Regions from separate parts of the Stappia quadratibracata genome, predicted to be linked through region 1. Evidence: riboswitches for the same ligand, from Rfam matches in the RefSeq annotation. Region 1 holds a riboswitch; each other region holds the start of a gene.
What was found. Region 1 has a riboswitch for cobalamin ahead of H7H34_RS09165 (DUF1636 family protein). Riboswitches for the same ligand answer to the same signal wherever they lie in the genome.

Region 1 (3,265 bases):
CTGGTGCGCGAGGGTGGCGGCAACGTCTCGCGCACGCAGGAGCGGCTGGTGGAGATGACCAATGGCTGCATCTGCTGCACGCTGCGCGAGGATCTGTTGCGCGAGGTGCAGGCGCTGGCCCGGGAGGGCCGCTTCGACCATCTGGTGATCGAATCCACCGGCATTTCCGAGCCGCTGCCGGTCGCCTCGACCTTCGAATTCCGCGACGAGAACGGCGAGAGCCTGAGCGATGTGGCGCGGCTCGATTCGATGGTGACGGTGGTGGACGGGGCAAATCTGCTGAAGGACTACGGCTCCACCGACTTCCTGACCGAGCGTGGAGAATCGCTCGGCGAGGACGACGAGCGCACCCTGGTCGACCTGCTCGTCGACCAGATCGAGTTTGCCGATACGATCATCCTCAACAAGGTGAGCGATGCCCGGCCGCTGGATCTCGAAGCCGCGCGCCAGATCGTGCGCGCCCTCAACCCGGATGCGGTGATCATGGAGACCGACCGCTCTGCGGTTCCCTTGCGCGACGTGCTCGGCACCGGGCGCTTCGATTTCGACAAGGCGCACGAGCATCCGCTGTGGTTCAAGGAGCTGAACGGCTTTGCCGACCATGTGCCGGAAACGGAGGAATACGGCATCCGCTCCTTCGTCTACCGGGCGCGCCGCCCCTTCGCCCCGCGCGCGCTGAGCCGCTTCGTCAACAAGAGCTGGCCGGGCGTGATCCGCGCCAAGGGCTTCTTCTGGCTGGCGACGCGGCCGCGTTTCGTCGGCGAGATCAGCCAGGCCGGCGCCTTCGTCACCACTGAAAAGCGCGGGCTGTGGTGGTCGGCGGTGCCGCGCCAGCACTGGCCCGAGTCGCCCGAATGGCGGCGGGCGATGGAGCCCTATCTGCACCCCGTGTGGGGCGACCGGCGGCAGGAAATCGTCTTCATCGGCACGAGCGGCATGGACGAGGCGGCGATCCGCGCCGAACTCGACGCGGCGCTGGTCGCCGATACGGGCTTCCATCCGGAGCGCTGGACCGGGCTCGACGACCCCTTCCCCGCCTGGGGCAGCGCCGCGGCGTGAGACGGCGGCGATGGCTTTGGGCGATTGGTCTTGATGCGGTCCCCGTCATCTGCCAGTTTGGCGGCGATGGTTGCCGACGGCCGAACCGCCAGAGGCATGAAAAGGGAACACGGTGAGGCGTACCCATCAGGGGCCGAGACCGTGGCTGCCCCCGCAACTGTAAGCGGCCGGGGCCGACGTCCTTTACCGGACGAATGGCCCAGGTCCAGCCGCACGATGCCACTGCCCGAAGCCGGGCGGGAAGGCGCGGCCGGACCGGACCCGCGAGCCAGGAGACCTGCCATCTCCCGCAACGACGACCGGACGGGGTGTTCCGGGAAGGTAGCCATGACACGCAACGAGTCCATTTTCCGCCCATCCAGGGCCTTTATCCGCAGCCTGCCGAACCTTGCGGGCGAACGTGCGGGGCATCGCCATGGCGCATGACCTGGCGCTCGGCGAACGCCGCATGGACGCAGCTCCCGATACGCGCCGGCACCGCATCACCGTGTGCACCACCTGCCGCGATCCGCAAACGCGCGAACAGCCGGGCAAGGACCTGATCGAGGCCCTGAGCGCCGCACTTGCCGAGGGAGGCCTGGCGCATGTGAGCGTGGCGGGTGCGGCCTGCATGGCCGGCTGCTCGCGCCCCTGCACGGTCGCCTATCAGGCCGACGGCAAGGCGAGCTATCTGTTCGGCGACATCGAGCCGGAACGCGATGTGGAGACGCTTGTCGCCTTCGCCCGGCAATATGGCGAACTCGAAGACGGCTGGTGCTCCTCGCTGCAGCGCCCCGACGGGCTGAAGGGCAAGACGCTGGCGCGCATGCCCGCCCTGCCCGCTTTCGACCCCGGATCGCCGGGCCGGGAGAACGGCGCATGAGCCATCACAGCGGAACCCCGGTGGTGCTGGAGCTGCGCGAGGTCGCCTACCGGCCGCGCGGCGCGGACGCGCTCCTCTCCGACCTGACGCTGCATGTGCATGACGGCGAGATCCTCGTCATTGCCGGGCCGAACGGCGCGGGCAAGTCGACGCTGATCCGGCTGATCGCCGGGCTGAGCGAGCCGACCGGCGGCGAAATGCTGCTCGGCGGCAGGCCATATCGCAATGTGCCGATCACCGAGCGCGCCCGCGTCATCGCCTATGTCGGCCAGAGCGAGGAAAGCGACGACCGGCTGACCGTCTCGCAATACGTCTCGCTCGGCCAGCTGCCGCATCACCGCACCGGCGGGCGCGAGGCCCGCGCCAGGGCAACGCAGGAGGCGCTGACGCTGGCCGACCTGACGCGCTTTTCCGACCGGCGCATGAGCGAGATTTCCGGCGGCGAGCGCCAGCGGGCGAAGATCGCCCGCGCCATCTGCCAGCGTCCGCGCATCCTGGTCCTGGACGAGCCGACGAACCATCTCGATCCGCTGGCGCGCGGCGAGCTGCTCAGCCTCGTCTCCGGCCTCGGCATCACCGTGGTCGCGGCCTTACACGACCTGACCCTGATCGAGGCCTTCGCCAGCCATGTGGCGCTGATCCAGGGCGGCCGGCTGGTCGCGCACGGCCATCCGGTCGAGGTGCTGTCGAGCGAGCGGGTGCGTGCGGTCTTCAGCGTCGACATGCACCGGATGCAGCATCCGGTGGAGGCCCGCCAGATCAGCGTGCTGGACATCCCCATCGAGGGGCGGTTCGGCACCGGCATCGCCGGCGAGCTTTCAGGATCAGAGCTTTCAGGACCCGAGCGTCCCGCGCCCGGCGCGCCGCATCTGCGTGCGGTGGCGACGCGCGGCTGAGCCGCGCCCTCACCTTTTCCCAGCGTTCCACGGTTTTTCATCCTCACGAGGAGTCTGTCCCCCATGAAGAAGCCCGGCCTCAAGCGCCTTTCCCTGTTCACCGCTGCGATGGCCCTTGCCGCACCGGCCCTCGCCTTTCCCGTCACCGTCGACAATTGCGGGACGCCGCTGACCTTCGAGGCTGCGCCCGAGCGCATCGTGGTGCAGGACATCAACATGAGCGAGATGGCCTTCGCGCTCGGCCTGCAGGACCGGATGGTTGGCGTCAGCGGCATCAGCGGCTGGTACAAGACCAGCGAGGAGTTCGAGCGCAAGCGCGGCGACATCCCCGAGATCGCGCCGAAATATCCGACGCTGGAAAATCTCGTCGCGGCCGATCCGGACCTGTTCTTCGCCGGCTGGTACTACGGCATGAAGCCGGGCGGCGACGTCACCCCGGACACGCTGG
Region 2 (3,265 bases), 850 kb from region 1:
AATCGCCAGCCGGTCGCGCGGCTTCGGCTCGGTGCTTGCCCCGGTTCCGGTGGTGGTCATGCCGGACGGGCCTCGGCCTCGGCCACGGCGGGGAACTCGACGCTCTCCACGGTCAGCCGGTGGGTGCGCCCGTCCAGCGAGGTCCAGTCGATGGACTGGCCGGCGGACAGGCCGATCAAGGCGGCGCCGATCGGGGTGAGGACGGAAATCTTGCCCTCGGCAATGTTGGCATCGCCCGGGAAGACCAGCGTCACGGTGCGGTCTTCGCCGGCATCGGTGGTGAAACGCAGCCGCGATCCCATGCGAACGACGTCGGCGGAAATGCGCCGGTCGTCGACGACGCGGGCGCGGTCGAGCTCGCTCGCCAGCTGATCTGCGACAGCGGGATTGCGGGAGGAAATGGAATCGGCAAGCCCGGACAGCCGCTCGTGGTCCGAGCGGGTCAAGGTGATGGCGGGCTTGCGCTTCTTCTGGATGGCTGGAGCCATTCTCGGCATCCTTGCAATGTTGTAAGGCCGCCGACGCACGTGAGCGCGCGTCGGGCGGTCATGATCTGTTGTGGGAAGTTGTTCGCCGCCTTGGTGGCCTGCTGTCTGCCCGCGAGGGGACGAGCCGGCCTATGCCCCGCGGCCGGGGCGCGACGCGACCGAGCCGGGGGTCAGTGTCCCGCGATGGGGCACACCCTGAAAATGGAAAGCAGGCGCGGAGCGGTCGTGTACATTCCAAGAAGGTCGGTGCTTGCGGGGCGAAAGTCAAGTCACGGCTTTCCCGGACGCGGCAAGCAGGCGCGCAGAACCCTGCGACGGGCCGGATTCGCGCAGCCCCCGGGTTGCCATGCCGGCCTGCGCGGCAGCCGGGAGCGGGCCGGCAGGCGTCCTGACGCAGCGTCTGGTTGTGCCTGCGAACAGGGCATCGACAGATGATTGACTCCGGCGCGCGAAACCGCTCTCTTTTACGGCGACAGAGGTTCCGGACATGTCCGGATGAAAAGGGAACACGGTGAGGCGTACCCAACAGGGACCGAAACCGTGGCTGCCCCCGCAACTGTGAACGGAGAGTGGACGCTCGAAGGCCACTGACCCCGCCGCCAAAGGCAGGGTTGGGAAGGTGAATGTCCGCGATGACCCGTGAGCCAGGAGACCTGCCCCTGTCGGTCACCCGACCTTCGATACGGGGTGTGTCGAGGCGCGGCTTTCCGTTGAGGTGACACCCGAAAACCGCCTGCGTCCGCAGGCCGCCGCCTTGCGTCTTCGCGCGGGGTTGCGCGGTCGCGTCCGCTGGCTCGTGCCGTATCGCGACGGGACGCCGAGGGGCGTTTCGGCGCACGTCAGGGGTGTGTCTGGATGAATTCGATTTCGCGTGGCGCCTTGCGCGCCGGGCCGGTGGCCGCTGTGCTGGGGGCCGGATTGGGGGCCGCGATGGTGCTGGCGCCGGGAAGTGCCCGAGCCCAGGATTTCGAGGCACAAGGCTTCGACGCGCAAGGGGGATACGAGGAGCCGACGCAGCTGCGCCGGGTCGTCGTCTCCGCCGGGCGCACGCCGGTCGCCGCCGAAGCGGTGGGCCGTGCCCACACGGTGATCACGGGCGAGGAGCTGGAGACGACGCAGCAGCGCTATGTCGCCGATGCCCTGCGCAAGGTGCCGGGCCTTGCCGTGTCGCGCACCGGCGGCAATGGCGGCATGACCCAGATCCGCATCCGCGGCTCGGAAGCCAACCATGTGCTGGTGCTGATCGACGGCGTCGAGGTGGCGGCCACCTCCAGCGGCGAATTCGACTTCGGCGGGTTGCAGGTCGCCGACATCGAGCGGATCGAGGTGCTGCGCGGCCCGCAAAGCGCCATCTACGGCTCCAACGCCAGCTCCGGCGTCATCGCCATCACCACCAAGGGCGGTATCCGCAACGACCTGGAAATCACCGGCCGCACAGAAACGGGCACCGACAAGACGGTGGCCGGCCATCTGGGCGTGCGCGGCGGCGGCGAGAGGTTCGACATCGCGGTCTCCGGCGCCTGGCGGCAGAACGAGGGCTTCAACATCTCCCAGTTCGGCTCGGAGAAGGACGGCGACCGCAACGCCACGCTGAACGGCCGTTTCAACTGGGACATCACCGATGCCCTGAGCCTCGATCTCAGCGCCCGCTATGTCGACCGCAAGTCGGACACGGACGACCAGGACTCCTCCTGGCCGCCGACCCCGACGGAAGGCCTTGTCATCGACACGCCCGGATACAACGCGACGAAGGAGTTCTACTCCGGCGTCGGCCTGTCCTGGTCGCTGTTCGACGACCGGCTGGTGCAGAAGGCGCGCGCCGAATACTCCGGACTGGAGCGGCGCGGCTTCAACTCCGGCAGCATGAACGGCAACGACGACCGCCGCCTGCACCTCAGCTATCAGGCGACGGTGACGGCGACGACGCCGGATTTCCTCGACGCCGAACACAGCCTGACCGGCGCCATCGAGTGGGAGCGCGAGCACTACAAGAACGCCTTTCCCGCCTACGATCCCTCGCAGGTTCCCGGCAAGCAGCGCGACCTGACCAGCTATGTCGCCGAGTATCGCGGCGCGTTCCTCGACGCCCTGTTCTTCAGCGCAGGCCTGCGTTACGACCGCAACGACCAGTTCAAGGACACGCTGACCTACAGCGCCAGCGCCGCCTATCAGCTGCACGAGACCGGTACGCGCTTCCACGCCTCCATCGGCACAGGCATCACCAACCCGACCTTTTTCGAGCAGTTCGGCTTCATTCCGGCGACCTTCACCGGAAACCCGAACCTGCGGCCGGAAAAGAACTTCGCCTGGGACATCGGCATCGAGCAAAGGTTCTGGGGCGGGCGGGCGGTCGCCGACGTGACCTATTTCAACGAGCGGCTGGAAGACGAGATCTGGACGCCCTGGGTGGCGGGCGCCGGCTCCTCGCCGGCCAACATGGACGGGATCAGCAGGCGCCAGGGCATCGAGGTGTCGCTCGGCGTGGAACTGCTGGCCGACCTCTACGCCAAGGGCACCTACACCTATCTGGATGCGACCGAGCCGACGGGCCTGCAGGAGGTGCGCCGGCCCAAGCACTCGGGCTCGCTCAGCCTCGTCTATGCCTTCCACGAAGGGCGGGGAAACCTCTTCCTCGACACGATCTTCAACGGCCGGATGAAGGACAACGAGTTCATCAGCGCAACGCCGCAGACCCGGGTGACACTGTCCGAGTATTTCCTCGTGAATGTCGGTGCCGACTACAGGGTTTCTGACAATTTCACGGTCTATGGCCGGGT
Region 3 (3,265 bases), 270 kb from region 1:
GAGCAGGCCCTCGACACGGGCAAGGTCGAAGCCGGCAAGGCCGATCACCACGACGCGGCCGGGACCGCGTGCATCGCGCGCGAACCACGCTTCGACGCGCGGGCCGACCGCCTGCACCATGGCAGGCGCCGCCTTGCCCTCGATGCCGACCGCCCCCTTGATGCGCAGGACGCCCGGCACCGCCATGGCGGCGGCAACGCGCGCTTCCAGGTCCTTCAGAGAGGCGAGCGGGGCGAGCTCGACCACATGGCTGACGAAGTCGTCGTGGTCGTGATGATGGTGGTGGTGGTGATCGTGGTCATGGTCGTGATCGTGATCGTCGTGATCATGGTCATGGTCGTCGTGGTGGTGATGCTCGTGATGGCTCTCGCGGCCGTGCATGTCCTCTTCCGCGGCACTGGCGCGGCCGAGCAGCACGTCTGCGGCAAGCATGCCCTTTTCCGCCGCGACGATCTCCACCGCCGCGCGGACGCGGCCGGCAACCTCGGCGCGCACGCGCTCCAGCGTCGCCGCGTCGACGAGGTCGGCCTTGTTCAGCACCACGAGATCGGCGCAGACGAGCTGGTCCTCGAACAGTTCCTCCACCGGGCTGTCGTGGTCCAGCGCCTCGTCGGCGGCGCGCTGCGCAGCCAGCGCCACCTCGTCGCCCGTCACGCGACCTTCGGCGACGGCCGCAACGTCCACCACCGTCACCACCGCGTCGACCGTCACGCGGGTCTTGACGCTCGGCCAGGAGAAGGCGCGCACCAGCGGCTGCGGCAGGGCAAGGCCCGAGGTCTCGATGACAATGTGGTCCGGCGCCTCATCGCGGGCGATCAGCATTTCCATGGTGGGGAGGAAGTCGTCGGCGACGGTGCAGCAGATGCAGCCGTTGGTCAGCTCCACCACCTCTTCCGCCGCGCAGTCCGGATCGGCGCAGCCGTCGACCAGCGAGCCGTCGAAGCCCATGTCGCCGAATTCGTTGACGATGAGCGCGATGCGCTTGCCCTTCGCCTCGCGCAGGAGGTTGGAGAGCAGCGTCGTTTTGCCGGCCCCCAGGAAGCCGGTGACGATGGTGGCCGGGATCTTGCCGGCGGTGCGGGGCGTGGATGCGGTCATAGGCGAATCTCCGGCTGAAGGTGGGACGGCTTGAGAACGAGCGGCAGGCCGGCGGCGACAAGCACCGCGACATCGGCGAGTTCCGCGATGCGGCGATTGAGGCGCCCCTGCTCGTCGCGAAAGCGGCGGGCGAGCGCATTGTCGGGAACGATGCCCGAGCCGACCTCGTTCGTGACGAGAACGACGGGACCGGGCGCTGAGCGCAGCGCCTCGGCAAGCCGGACCGTTTCCACTTCCGGATCGGCCTCGGCGAAAATCAGGTTGCTGAGCCACAGCGTCAGGCAATCGACGAGGATGGCGCTTTGGGCCGTGCTTTCGGCGGCGATGACACCGGCAAGGTCGCGCGGCTCCTCGATGGTGCGCCAGCCCTCGCCCCGCTGGTGACGGTGGCGGTCGACGCGCTGGCGCATCTCGTCATCGAAGGGTGTGCAGGTGGCGACATAGATGCGCTCGCGCTGCGCTGCGCTCACCAGCCCTTCGGCATAAAGGCTCTTGCCCGAGCGCGCGCCGCCCGTCACCAGCACGGTGCGGGCCACGACACGAGCCGGGGCAGGCAAGGTATTGGATGCGGGAGCATGGCTCACGCGCAGGTCTCCCCGCGGCTGGATATGCCGGGAGAGCTGAAGCGGCGGGCGCCCTTCAACGGGAACATTCTGGCCTCCTGCCGTCCACCCGACGGCGCGTGACGTTTCGGGCCGGGCCCCGTGGGGGCCCGGATGATCCGGCTCGTCTCCTGGCTCGCGGGTCGTCGCCTTGTCCTGCCCTTCCCGGACCAAAAGGCCCAGTGGTTCATGCAGAAAGACTCGCCGCTCACAGTTGCGGGGGCAGCTGCGGATTCGGGAGCCCGACTTGGGTCCTCCCCCACCGCATTCCGACTTTCCCCTTTCATCGGACTTCGTCCGTCAGAAAGGACCGGAGGATGACGACTCATAGCCTGCCGAAGGGCCCCGCGTCCAGCAGCGAGGCGGAAAGGCCTTGCACGCCTTCCCTTGCGGAGTATTTGCCGGCGCAGGCGAAAAAGCCCCGATAGCCGCGCCCCGCCCCGACTGTGGAAAAGTTTTGCGACAAAGGGCTTGGCAAGCGGCGGCGCAGTTTGCTATACGCCTGCCACCGACGCGGTGCATCTGCCCCGCGTGATTGGTGATCCCCGGTAGCTCAGTGGTAGAGCAAGCGGCTGTTAACCGCTTGGTCGCTGGTTCGAATCCGGCCCGGGGAGCCACTCTTCTTCTAACTTCCCCCAAATAGCCGACCATCGCGCCACCGCACGACGCAACGCGCCGCGCGGTAATTTGCGTTTGCCTCACCCCTCGCGGTTCAGCTGCCAGATCGAGAAGTTCAGCGCCGCGGCGAAGGTGACCCAGGCGAGATACGGCACGAGCAGCAGCGCCGCGAGCATGTGCACCGGCCAGAACAGCACGATCGTCGCGAGAATCGACAGCCACACCAGCACGATGTCGATCATGCCGAGGTCCGGGCGGTGCAGGCCGAAGAACAGCGGCGTCCACACCCCGTTGAGCACCAGCTGGATGCCGTAGACGGTGAGCGGCAGGGCCGCGCCTTCAAAGCCCGCCTTGCGCCAGACCAGCCAGCCGGACACCGCGATCATCACGTAGAGCATCGTCCACACCGGGGCGAACAGCTTGTTGGGCGGGCGCCAGGACGGCTTCTTAAGGCGTTCGTACCATTCGCCGGGGCGGAACAGCGCCCCGGTCAGGGCGGCGAGAAAACAGGCTGCCAGAAACCCGAAAAGAGCCGGCAGGGTCGACGAATCCATCAGCTTTGCCTCGAACGTTCACGAACCGTTGTGCTCGGGGGCGAGCCCCTCTTGCCAAGCCAACGCATCGCGGGCTGGCCAAGTTCCCCCTCATTTATCCTCGGCGAGCGTATGGGCAACCAGCGCGTTGGCATGACCATGGCCGAGCCCGTGGGTTTGCTTCAGCCAGGCCACCAGTTCCATGTGCTTGAGACCGGACTGCGAACGGATCAGGGCCTTCCATTCGGCGATGGGCCGGCCGTAGGTCTTCTCGATGGAGGGGAAGTAGGAGGCCGGCCCCTTCACCGGCGGCGTTTTTCCGGACAACGACATAGCTGGCTTCCTTGCCTAAAGATCCCGCTGGCGGATCGTATCGGACGGGTGAATGCAGACCAGCTCCAGCTGATCCGTACC

Region 2: linked by a shared signal. The riboswitch ahead of H7H34_RS05670 (TonB-dependent receptor plug domain-containing protein) and the one ahead of H7H34_RS09165 (DUF1636 family protein) in region 1 are both predicted to bind cobalamin.
Region 3: linked by a shared signal. The riboswitch ahead of cobU (bifunctional adenosylcobinamide kinase/adenosylcobinamide-phosphate guanylyltransferase) and the one ahead of H7H34_RS09165 (DUF1636 family protein) in region 1 are both predicted to bind cobalamin.

What each region holds. Positions count from the first base shown of each region.
Region 1 covers NZ_JACMIA010000001.1:2,109,193-2,112,457, reverse strand. The annotation lists gene zigA (zinc metallochaperone GTPase ZigA) at 1-1,059, shown strand, start outside; cobalamin riboswitch at 1,110-1,358, shown strand; gene H7H34_RS09165 (DUF1636 family protein) at 1,475-1,921, shown strand; gene H7H34_RS09160 (ABC transporter ATP-binding protein) at 1,918-2,817, shown strand; gene H7H34_RS09155 (ABC transporter substrate-binding protein) at 2,881-3,265, shown strand, end outside.
Region 2 covers NZ_JACMIA010000001.1:1,256,160-1,259,424, forward strand. The annotation lists gene rnk (nucleoside diphosphate kinase regulator) at 57-488, opposite strand; cobalamin riboswitch at 948-1,163, shown strand; gene H7H34_RS05670 (TonB-dependent receptor plug domain-containing protein) at 1,344-3,265, shown strand, end outside.
Region 3 covers NZ_JACMIA010000001.1:1,843,340-1,846,604, reverse strand. The annotation lists gene cobW (cobalamin biosynthesis protein CobW) at 1-1,098, opposite strand, end outside; gene cobU (bifunctional adenosylcobinamide kinase/adenosylcobinamide-phosphate guanylyltransferase) at 1,095-1,682, opposite strand; cobalamin riboswitch at 1,805-2,030, opposite strand; tRNA gene H7H34_RS08220 (tRNA-Asn) at 2,243-2,317, shown strand; gene H7H34_RS08215 (TspO/MBR family protein) at 2,399-2,872, opposite strand; gene H7H34_RS08210 (DUF4287 domain-containing protein) at 2,963-3,184, opposite strand; gene H7H34_RS08205 (cupin domain-containing protein) at 3,200-3,265, opposite strand, start outside.